Regions from separate parts of the Pedococcus sp. P5_B7 genome, predicted to be linked through region 2. Evidence: riboswitches for the same ligand, from Rfam matches in the RefSeq annotation. Region 2 holds a riboswitch; the other holds the start of a gene.
What was found. A riboswitch is a leader RNA that binds a small molecule or an ion and turns the genes downstream of it on or off. The one in region 2 is predicted to bind cyclic di-AMP.
Positions count from the first base shown of each region.

Region 1: another riboswitch for cyclic di-AMP. It lies ahead of ACXJKD_RS11935 (transglycosylase family protein); the one in region 2 lies ahead of ACXJKD_RS11385 (C40 family peptidase).

Region 1 is NZ_JBFULM010000004.1:275,336-281,001, reverse strand. It holds gene ACXJKD_RS11945 (serine/threonine-protein kinase) at 1-1,260, shown strand, start outside; gene ACXJKD_RS11940 (threonine/serine ThrE exporter family protein) at 1,257-2,750, shown strand; cyclic di-AMP (ydaO/yuaA leader) riboswitch at 3,013-3,166, shown strand; gene ACXJKD_RS11935 (transglycosylase family protein) at 3,178-3,903, shown strand; tRNA gene ACXJKD_RS11930 (tRNA-Thr) at 4,049-4,121, shown strand; gene ACXJKD_RS11925 (SRPBCC family protein) at 4,171-4,608, opposite strand; gene ACXJKD_RS11920 (Pls/PosA family non-ribosomal peptide synthetase) at 4,859-5,666, shown strand, end outside.
Region 2 is NZ_JBFULM010000004.1:167,367-173,032, forward strand. It holds gene ACXJKD_RS11375 (O-acetyl-ADP-ribose deacetylase) at 1-531, shown strand, start outside; gene ACXJKD_RS11380 (DsbA family oxidoreductase) at 575-1,294, opposite strand; gene ACXJKD_RS11385 (C40 family peptidase) at 1,551-2,279, opposite strand; cyclic di-AMP (ydaO/yuaA leader) riboswitch at 2,282-2,484, opposite strand; gene ACXJKD_RS11390 (iron dependent repressor, metal binding and dimerization domain protein) at 2,725-3,423, opposite strand; gene ACXJKD_RS11395 (MFS transporter) at 3,458-4,201, opposite strand; partial or broken gene ACXJKD_RS11400 (MFS transporter) at 4,246-4,746, opposite strand; gene ACXJKD_RS11405 (hypothetical protein) at 4,859-5,611, shown strand; gene ACXJKD_RS11410 (SDR family NAD(P)-dependent oxidoreductase) at 5,608-5,666, shown strand, end outside.

The DNA of each region.
Region 1 (5,666 bases), 110 kb from region 2:
CGCGACCTCAAGCCCGGCAACGTCCTGCTGCTCGACGGCGACCCCGTGCTCATCGACTTCGGGATCGCCCACGTCGCGGACGACGTGCGGATCACCATGACCGGGTTGGTGATGGGCACCCCCGGCTACCTCTCGCCCGAAGTGGTCGAGGGCGCGCCCGTCACCGAGGCGACCGACTGGTGGGGCTGGGCGGCGACGCTCGCCTTCGCCGCGAGCGGCGCCCCGCCCTTCGGCCGTGGCCCGATGGACGTCGTCCTGTCGCGGGTCAGCCGCGGCGAGGCCGACCTCACCGGCGTCGACCCCCGGCTCGCGCCGCTCCTGTATGCCGCCCTGTCGCCCGTGCCGCGCGAGCGCCCCGATGCCGACGAGGTCGTCGACGCGCTGGAGCGCTACGCCACCGGCCAGCCGGTGACCGAGGCACTCACGGCGCCGTCACGGCATACCCGGGCCTTTGAGCACCGGACCACGGCCCGCTGGGAGCGGCCTGCGGTCGCACCCGCGCCGGTCGCCCGGCAGGTCGAGCCGCAGCCGGTCGCGGAGCCCGTCTGGTCGCCCGAGCCGGAGGGCGAGCTGGTCCCGTGGGACGAGCCCGAGGGCGAGCCGTCGGAGTGGCAGGCTGCCTGGGAGGGTGGCGCCAGCCAGCCGGACCCACGCATCGGGCGGCCGGCGCGCACCGGCACGCTGCTGGCACTGCTTGCTGCCGTCGTCGCGGGTGTCGCGGGCTTCCCGGTGGTCGCTGCGGTCGTCGCGGTGCTCTGGTCGTGGGCCGCTCGCACCGCCGACCGGTCCGTCACCTCCCTGGTCCTGCGGCGGCACACCCGCGGACCGCGTCGCTCCGACGTGCCGGTCGCGGTCGTGGCGAGCCCCTGGCACCTCGTCGTGGGCGCGCTCGCCACCGTCGTCAGCGCGGTCCTCCCGCTGGTCGTGGGCATCTGCGCGGTCTTCAGCACGGCCCTGGGCACGGTCGCCGTCTACGGCGGCCAGCCCCACCCCGACTCGTCCGGGCCGCTCGCGGTGGGCGCGGCGGTCGCGGCCCTCATGGCGTGGTGGGGCCCTGGCGGCTCGGGCCTGCGCCGGGGCACCCGCAGCATCGTCCGCGGCGTCAGCCCGGGTACGCGGGGCACGAAGGTCGTCGTGGCCCTCGCCCTGCTCGTGGCGGCAGGGGTCGTAGTGGTGATCGTGCAGAACGGCGGCATCCCGCTGTGGTGGCCCTACGACCCACCCTCGGCCGTGCTGCCCGGGGTGGGCTTGACGGGATGACCGAAGGCGTCCAGGACCGACCCGTTCATCCTCCCGCCAAGCGTCGACCGGTGTTGCGGCACAGCCGGATCTGGCGCGGCGAGGAGCTGACCGAGACCCTGCCGATGGTCGAGTCCCTGCGGCACACGCCCTACCGCAACCCGCGGGTGCGACAGGCGGCGGCCGAGGAGCGCGAGGCGCGGGCCTCGCTCGACCTCGCCCTGCGCGTCGGCGAGCTGATGTTGCGCTGCGGCGCCGGCGCTCCCCAGGTCGAGTCGTCGGTCGTGGCGGTGGCCGCGGCGGCCGGACTCGACAACCTCGAGGTCGACATCACGTTGCAGTCCTTGCTGATCCAGTGCACGACGGGTTCCGGGGCGCCGATCACGATGCTGAGGGTGGTGCGGTCGTCGACGCGTGACTTCGCCCGGCTCACGGCCGTGCACGAGTTCGTCGAGAACCTCGTCGCCGGGTCCTACGACCGCGAGGCCGCCGCCGCCCAGCTGCGCGAGATCCGCCGCGCGCCGCGGTTCTGGCCGAAGTGGACGGTGCGCGGTGCGCTCGGCCTGCTGGCCGCCGCCATCGCGGTGATGCTCGGCGCCGGTCCCGTCGCGACGCTCGTCGCCGGGTTGTCGGCCCTCCTGGTCGGGTATGCCGCGCGGACGCTCGGCAAGGGCGGCCTCCCGGACTTCTACCAGTGTGCGATCGGTGGGTTCCTCGCGACCGTGCTCGCGTGGGGCGCGTTCAGCCTCGGTGCGTCGGGCTGGCTCCCCGTGTCCTCGTCGGACTTCGCCTTCATCGTCGCGGGCGGGATCACCGTGCTCCTGCCGGGTCGCACGGTCGCCTCGGCGTTCGAGGACGCGATCTCGGGCTACTCCGTGACCGGTGCCGGCCGGATGTTCGCGGTGTTCCTCACGACGGCCGGGATCATCCTCGGGGTGGCGACCGGGCTGCAGCTGACCTTGGCCCTGACCAGTGCCTTCGGCCTGAACGTCGCCTCGCCGTCCATCGTGTCCACGCAGGCGCTCAACGCCCCGGTGCTGCTGGCGGTGGTGGGCGCCTTCGTGGTCGGGTTGGCCGGTGCGGTGTCGCTGCGCACGGGCCGGATGCTGGTGGTGCCCAGCGGCGTGCTGTGTGCGGTGGGCGTCGGGGTCTCGCTTGCTGTCTCGAAGGTCGACGGGCTGGGCCAGCTGTCCGCCGCCGGGCTGGCGGCGATCGTGCTCGGGTGTGCGGGACGACTGCTGGCGCTCCGGATGGGCGCGCCGGCGATGGTGCTCGTCGTCCCGGCGTCCTACGGCCTGCTCCCGGGTCTGGCGATCTTCCGCGGCCTCTACGAGATGGTGAACGGGTCGTCGGCCGACTCCGGGACGCTGTCGCTCCAAGGGGGGCTGACCACCCTGCTGGGGGCGATGGCGGTGCTCCTGGCGATCGCGGCGGGCAGCGTGCTGGGGGAGTTCATGGCGGCGCCGTTCGACCACCGCATGGTGCAGAAGCGACGCGCTCGACGGCGCTGACCGGGCCGGGCGGTCCGGGCGGTCCGGGCTGTCGAGCACGAGACTGGTTGTTCGGAAGTTATCCCGGGTCATGGCACGGCGGATCTTCCGAACACGTCGGGCCGCCGGCGCTGACGGGGAACGAAATGTGGCGAATACGCGCCAACCGGTTGTCGGCCTGACGAACGCCCCCTACCGTGTCTTACCTGCGCGAACGCGCGGTCACAACTGCACACGGCATACCCAATCAGCCAAGCACTCCCACCGCGCCGAGCCTCGTCAGGTGGGGGTTTCACCGGAAGATCTCCGGGCACGACGAGGACGGGGAACCCAACGCGGCCACCACGGTGGCCTGGGGGTGAAGCCGGCTCAGGCCGGCCGGGCACCTGACAGCCCGAACCCGACAGCTAACCCCGCAGGCGCCGGTCAGGAGAGGAACCCCCCACCCATGTTCTACGCCCCGAAGCACTCTGCTCGGAAGGCCAACCCTGTTCGACGTCGCGTGACGGGTGTCGCCGTGGCCGGTGTCGCCACCGTCGCAGGTGGCATGGCCACCGCCAGCAGCGCGCAGGCCTCGACGGTCTGGGACCGCGTCGCCGCCTGCGAGAGCGGTGGCAACTGGTCGATCAACACGGGCAACGGCTACTACGGGGGTCTGCAGTTCTCCGACCGCACCTGGGACGGCTTCGGCGGCGAGCGCTACGCCCCGACCGCAAACCGCGCCACGAAGGCCCAGCAGATCACCATCGCCCAGAAGGTGCTGGCCTCGCAGGGCCCCGGCGCCTGGCCGACCTGTGGCGCCCGCGCCGGTCTCACCCGCTCCAACGGTGGCGCGGTCGATGCCGGCTCGACGACCAGCAGGGCCTCGCGCTCTGCCACCCGCCAGGCTCCCGCGGCCCACTCGACCAGCACCGGCACGCTCGTCGTCGACGGGATCCGCGGCCCCAAGACCAACGCCGCCATCGAGCGCTGGGTCGGTGGGTCGGTCAACGGCACGCTGTCCCGCACCGACGTCAAGGCGTTGCAGCGGAAGGTGGACTCGGCCCCCGACGGCGTCATCGGTCCGAAGACGATGCGCGCCCTGCAGACCAAGATCGGCGCCCGCAAGAACGGCGCCCGCTACCTCGACCGCGCCACGGTGCGCACGCTGCAGACCTACCTGAACGCCCGCTGACCCGCTCTCCGCACAGCCGGCGGCCCGACACCTCACGGTGCCGGGCCGCCGTCGTGCGATGGCTGGGTATGGCGCGGGGTCGCCCAGGATGCCGAACCCTCGCCATGCCGCCGGTACGATCGTCGCCGTCTGCTGCGGCAGACCGGCCGGCGTGGCGCAATTGGCAGCGCACTTGTCTTGTAAACAAGGGGTTGGGGGTTCGAGTCCCCCCGTCGGCTCCGCGTGGTTGTTCGACGCGCCTGGCGGTCGGGCCAAGGTCGAGGGGCCTCAGCGGTTCTCGGCCCTGCGCAGCACGGTCTCGAACTGCTTGCCCAGGGTCCGCGCGCCCACGAGGGGGATCAACCCGGCGACGAGCTTGCCCCTGAAGGAGATCGGCTTCCGCTGGAGGCTCACCCGCAGGTCGGTGCCGTCGTCGGCAGGGACGAGCTCGTAGTGCCAGCTGCTCCCCGGTCCCCAGAGGTTCGACTCGAGGGTGTCGATCGTGACGGTGCCGGCAGCGGCGTCCCAGGAGTACCGCTCGCGTTCCCAGCCCATGCTGGTGCCCTCGGTCACCTCGGCCCAGTCGGGGCCCTGGTCGTGGACGGTGAAGTGGGCGTCGTCGACGTTGGGCCACCAGCGGGCCCGGTCGGGGCCGAAGTCCGTGATGACGGCCAGGACCTCCTTCGGCGACAACCTCGTGTGGACGGTGAACTGGGTGCTCGACATGCGAGGTCCTCTTCGTCGGCGGGTGGTGCGGTCAGCAGGTTCGGCCGGGCCGCGCGCCCGGACCGGCTGGCTGACGTGCCCATCATGCGCCACGCCCGTGCTTGGCCCAAGGTTCGAGCGACGTGGTTGACACCCCGGCGACGGTGGGCACGTGCTGGGCGTCCTCGCCGTTCATGTGCCGTTCACCCTCGTGCGCCACCATGGCCCGCATGAGCCGTGGTCGCGGGGTCCCGACGGAGGACCCCCAGAGGTGACGCTCCGCCGCGGCTACCTGGCACCTGCTCCCCGCACCCTGACCGACATCTTCGAGGCGACGGTCGCCCTCGCACCTGACGAACCCGCCCTCGACAACGGGGCGAGCGTCCTGACGTACAGCGAGTTCCACGAGGCGAGCGAGCTCGTCGCCGCCGAGCTCAACTCCCTCGGGGTGGGCCGGGGCGACCGCGTGGGGATCCGGCTGAGGTCGGGGACCATCGACCTCTACGTGGCGATCATGGGCACGTTGGTCGCCGGCGCGGCGTACGTCCCGGTCGATGCCGACGACCCGGACGAGCGCGCCCGGACCGTCTTCGGCGAGGCTGACGTGGCTGCGGTCATCAGCGACGACCTGGTGGTCGAGCTGACGGGCAACCCGGCGGGTCCCGCGGTCGAGGCCGAGGACCCCGACCTCGCCGACGACGCGTGGATCATCTTCACGTCGGGGTCCACCGGCCTGCCCAAGGGTGTGGCCGTGTCCCACCGGTCTGCCGCCGCCTTCGTCGACGCGGAGTCGAGCCTCTTCCTCCAGGACGAGCCGATGGGTCCCGGCGACCGGGTCATGGCCGGCCTGTCGGTCGCGTTCGACGCCTCCTGTGAGGAGATGTGGCTCGCATGGAGGTATGGCGCGTGCCTCGTCCCAGCGCCGCGCTCCCTCGTGCGGAGCGGGATGGAGCTCGGGCCCTGGTTGACCGCCAACCGGATCACGGTCGTCTCGACGGTGCCCACGCTGGCCGCGCTGTGGCCGACTGACGCCCTGGCGGACGTGCGGCTGCTCATCCTGGGTGGGGAGGCGTGTCCTC
Region 2 (5,666 bases):
ACGATCGAAGCCGTCCTGGGTGACATCACGACCCAACCCGTCGACGCCATCGTCAACGCGGCGAACTCGCAGCTGCTTGGCGGAGGCGGGGTGGACGGGGCGATCCACGCTGCGGCCGGGCCGCGACTGCTGGAGGAGTGCCGGCGGATCCGGAACACCACCCACCCCGACGGACTCGACGTCGGGGATGCCGTGGCGACGTCGGCAGGCGACCTGCCCGCGCAGTGGGTGATCCACACCGTCGGGCCGAACAAGCACCGAGGGCAGACCGACCCGGCCCTGCTGGCGTCGTGCTTCCGTCGCAGCCTGCAGGTCGCGCGGGACGTGGGGGCGAAGAGCGTGGCGTTCCCGGCGGTGAGCGCGGGGGTCTACGGCTGGGACTCGGCAGACGTGGCCCGGATCGCCGTCGACGCCGTCCGGTCAGAACTCGACGGCGAGGGTGCGGCCGGCGGGATCGAGCTGGTGCGCTTCGTGCTGTTCAGCCGGCCGGCCCTGATCGACTTCGAGGCTGCCCTCGCCCCCTCCTCCTGAGTTCTTTGAGGAGTCCCTTGGGGTCGGTCAGGCGACTTCAGGGTCAGGCGCCGGCGCTCATCGACTCGTGGTCGCCGTTGGTGGCCGACTCGATGAGCTGGCCGATCACCTCGGGGGTGTGCGCGCCGGAGAGCGCCACGCGGCGGTTGGCGATGAAGAAGGGCACGCCGGTGATGCCGATGTCGATCGCTGCGGCCTCGTCGGCGCGCACGTGGTCGGCGAACTCGTCGCCGGCCAGGACCGCCGAGACGCGACGTCCGTCGAGGCCCGCCTCGGCGCCGAGACGCTGGAGGGTCTCGATGTCGTCGACGGCCTTGCCCTCGGAGAAGTGGGCGCTGTAGAGCCGCTCGAGGACGGCCGCCTGGAGGGCCGGCCCACCCTGGGCGAGCCCCAGTGCGACGAGCCGGTGGGCGTCGAACGAGTTCGCGCGCAGCTGCTTGTCGACGTCGATGTGCACGCCGTCGGGGCGACCCATCACCGCCGGTCGTTCGGCGATCTCGCGGGCGCCGTCGAGGTCGGTGCGGTAGCGCTGGGCCAGCCAGGCGAGCACCGTCTCCCCCGTGCTGTGCGCGGCCTTCGGGTCGAGCTCGAACGCGTGGTAGGTGACAGTTACCTCGGCCGGGTGCGCGCTCTCGGCGATGGCGAGCTCGAGCCGCCGCTTGCCGAGGTAGCACCACGGGCAGACCACGTCGGCCCAGACGTCGATCTCCACTGCATTGGTCGAGGGTGTTGCGTCGCTGGTTGATCGGGTTGCTTGGTTCATCGCGTCATCCACGTTCGTCGCTTGGTCCACGTTCAGCGCCTCATCCACGTTCGTCGCTTCGTCCACGTTCGTCGCTTCGTCCACGTTCGTCTGACCCACGTTCATCGCTCCATCCTCACACGAGGGCGCAAATGGGGCACGGGGCACCCGGGCGAGCCCGCGGCATACCCCCACAACGCCGCAGGCCCCCGGCCGCCGAAGCGGAGGGGGCCTGCGGTGCGTGGCTCAACCAGTGGTGCGACGAGCTCAGCGTGGGTCAGGGACGACCGTAGGTGACGTTCGAGGACCAGATCGAGCGGAGGGCGACGGCCTTGCCGCTGCGCGGGGAGTCCCACATCATGCCGTTCCCGGCGTAGATGCCCACGTGGTAGGCGGGGCTGCCGAAGAAGACGAGGTCTCCCGGCTGCGGGTTCGACACGCGGGTGGTGGCGGCGCGCTGGGCGTCGGCGGTGCGCGGGAGGCTGATGCCGACCCGGCCGAAGACGTACTGCGTGAAGCCGGAGCAGTCGAAGCCGGTCGACGGGCTGGTGCCGCCGTAGGAGTACATCAGGCCTTCGTACTGGGCCGCGATGGCCAGGACGCCGCCGGCGGCGGGCTTCAGGCTGGTGTAGTCCTTGCGAGCCGTGGACCGGCTGGCAGCCTGGACGGTGCGGTCGGGGACGACGCGGACCACCGGCTTGGGCTTCGGCTTGGCGGTCGCCTTGAAGCCGATGACGCCAAAGGCGCTGGAGGCCGCGGGAGCCGCGGTCTCGGGGGCCTGGACGGCGACCGGCGCGGCGGTGGTGGCGCCCTTGGCGGCCGGGGCCGGAGCGGCGCTGGCGGCAGAGGCGGGAAGGGCGAACGAGGCGACAAGACCACCGGAAGCGGCGATGACCGCAGAGGTCTTGACGGCCGGCTGCGCGGCGCTGGCCACGATGCCGGACAACTCGGAGACGGGGTTGAAACGGCCCGGCGCGCGGTGGCGGCCAGAACTGTGTGAAGCCACGATGGATGAACCTCCAGCGCCTACGAGGTGAGCTGTCGGGTTCGGATGGAGGTAGATCACCCGGCCTCCACGGTTGTCACCCGACCTTGCGGGCGCGTACGTGGAGACTTAACCCCAAGGACCTTTTCGTGAAGAGAAGGCCCAAAGTTGGGTCCCCCGCTCCTGCCAAGCGGTTTGTACTGAATGACTCGGGCGTGGTGACAGGACTAGGCGTTTCCACATCGAGCCGGTCCCCCCAGGGGGCGAGGGAACCGCAGCCACCGTACACAAGGCTCCTGCGAAAGTCACGTTGAGGTCACGGCCCACCCAAGAAACCCCAAGGTGACGTCAGGCACACCCCAGCCGCCGTGCTCAAAACCGCAGGTCAGAGGCCTGCGGCCAGCCAGCGGTGGCGCTCAGATGAGCGGGCAGTGGCGACGCGCCGAACAGGGCGCGACACGCGGGGTCAGACCAGGGCGCCGAAGACGTGCTGGGCGACCTCGTCGGGCAGGGACACCCCGGTCGACTCGGGGGCGCCCTCGCGCACGGCAACCACGCGGCCGTCGGCGCGGTGGACCCGCACCCGCTCGCCGGGCAGGAGCCGGGCGACGGTCAGCAGGCTGAGCGCCTCGTGGTCGACCTGGACCGGCTCACCGATCCGGCGGACCAGCACCGTCTCGGGCAACTCCCCGGCAAGCTCGGTGAGGGTCTGCAGGCCGGTGCGGAAGCCCTCGGTCGGCTCCTCGTCGCCCAGCTCGTCGAGCCCGGGGATGGGGTTGCCGTAGGGCGAGTCGTGGTGGTCCTTGAGCATGGCCAGGATCTTGCGCTCGACCCGCTCGGACATGACGTGCTCCCAGCGGCAGGCCTCGTCGTGGACGTACTCCCACTCGAGCCCGATCACGTCCACGAGCAGCCGCTCGGCGAGCCGGTGCTTGCGCATGACCCGCGTGGCGAGCAGGCGGCCGTGGTCGGACAGCTCGAGGTGGCGGTCGCCCGCGAGGCTCAGCAGGCCGTCGCGCTCCATGCGGGCCACCGTCTGCGAGACGGTCGGGCCGGAGTGGCCCAGCCGCTCGGCGATGCGGGCGCGCAGGGGGGTGATGCCCTCTTCCTCGAGCTCGAAGATCGTCTTGAGGTACATCTCGGTGGTGTCGATCAGGTCGGTCACAGGCCCCAGCCTCTCACCTGCGACCGTCAGCGCGTCACCGATCGCCCGTCGACCTCTTCTCGAGCTGCCCCCCGACCTCTTCTCGAGCCGCCCGCCGGACCGGGTCGAAGCGCGGCACCCAGTAGGCCAGCCAGCCCGTCCCGACCAGCGCGAGGCCCCCCAGGGAGACGCAGGCGGCGGCCAGCCCGGCCTGCGCGGTGATGAGGCTGATCAGGGCCGGGGAGCCGCTCCCGCCGACGACGGAGACGAACCGCCAGCCGCCGAGGAACTGCGACCGCCCCCACTCCGGCGCGCTGTCCGCACCCAGGGTCATGACGATGCCCGACCCCATGCCGTTGCCCACGGCGGCCACGAGCGCGACGACCGTCACCGCGAGCGCGCTGTGGGTGAGCGGGAGCGAGAGCATGCCGATACCGAGCAGGACGACGCACGGCACCGCGACCCAGATCCGGCCGAACCGGTCCATCACCGAGCCGGCCGGGTAGAACAGCAGCATCTCGACCCCGCCGACGATGCCGAAGATGATCGCCGTCGTGGTCGCGGAGAGCCCGACGTGGTTGGCCCAGAGCGGCAGCAGCACGAGCCGGGCGGACCGGGCAGCACCGATGACCATGATCCCCAGCCCGAGGGTGAGGTAGGTGCTGCGGTGGTCCCACAGCACGCGGGCGGTGCTGGCCGGGGCGCGGTCGCGCGACTCCGCCGTGGCCTGCGCCTCGTGCGCGGCCGTGAGGTCGGGCCCGAACTGGACCAGGGCGGCGGCGCCCAGACCAGCCGCCACCGCGACGGCGAACCCGGCGGCGGACCCCAGAAGTGGATGATGGGCGCTCCGATGAACGGCCCGATGAACATGCCGATCCGGTTCACGCCGCCGAGCGTCGACAGCGCCCGCGCCCGCATCGTGGTCGGCACGGCGTCGATGAGGTACGCCTGCCGGGCGACGAGGAACACCGACGCCGTGAACCCCATCGCGAACACGGTCGCCATGAGGACGAGGAGCGACGGGGCGGTGAGTGCCACGAACGCACCCACTGCGTCGACGGCGCTCGCCCACAGCAGGGCTCGTCGCTCCCCCACCCGGTGGACCAGCGCTCCGGCGGGCACCGCGAAGAACAGCTCGGCGATCAGCCCGAGCCCGACGGTGAGGGCGGCGACCGACTGCGACGCCCCGAGGTCGAGGGCGCTCAACGCGACGATCGGCACGACCGCCCCGCTGCCGATGGCCGCGATGATGGTCGGCCCGTAAGCCGGGACCGCGATGCGGCGCAGGCTGAAGTCCGCACCGTTCGGGTCGGAGCTCGTGGCGTCGGGAGCGGGTCGTGACATCACCGCCCATTCTGGACCGTCCCCCCATCAGGGGCCGCACGGGTCCACGCTCGCGATGGAGCGGACTGCCGGCCGCCACCGGGCGCAGGCGTGGCCCAGTAGGTTCAGGGACATGGGTTTCGTCGTGCCGTCGCGGTTCTGTGGTCCGCCCGAGTCGGGCAACGGGGGTTGGGTCAGCGGCCACGTCGCCGCCCTCCTCGAGGCGGGGCCGGACGAGTCGGTCACCGTGCGGCTGCGCACCCCTCCCCCGCTCGACCGTGAGCTGCAGGTCGTGCCCGGCCAGTCCGACGGCCGGCGCACCCTCGAGGTCGTCGACGGTGACCACCCGGTCGCGCAGGCCACGACCGCTGCCGCCCTGGAGCAGGCCGGCCTACCCGCGCCGGTGTCGTTCGCCGAGGCCACGGCGGCCGGTGAGGGTTACGAGGGGCTCGTCGACCATCCCTTCCCCACCTGTTTCTCGTGTGGCACCCGTCGCGAGCCCGGCGACGGACTGCGGCTCCAGCCGGGCCGGCTCGCCGATGGCGACGGTGCATATGCCGCCGCGTGGGTCCCCGCCGCGGACGTCACCGTCGAGACGGTGTGGGCCGCGCTGGACTGCCCCGGCGGCTGGGCCTCCGGCATCGCCGGGCGGCCGATGGTGCTCGGCACGATGACCGCGCAGGTCACGAGCCTCCCCACCGTCGGCGAGGAACACGTCGTGCTGGCGTGGCCGCGCGGCGGCGAGGGCCGCAAGTACCACAGCGGCACGGCCCTGTATGCCGCCGACGGCCGCCTGCTCGCCCAGGCGGAGGCGACGTGGATCGCCATTGACCCCAGTGCATTTCGAGACTCCAGTGCAGTTCGACCCGCAGGAGGTAGCGCATGACGAAGCTCGCCGTGGTGACCGGAGCCAGCAGCGGCATCGGGGAGGCCACCGCCCG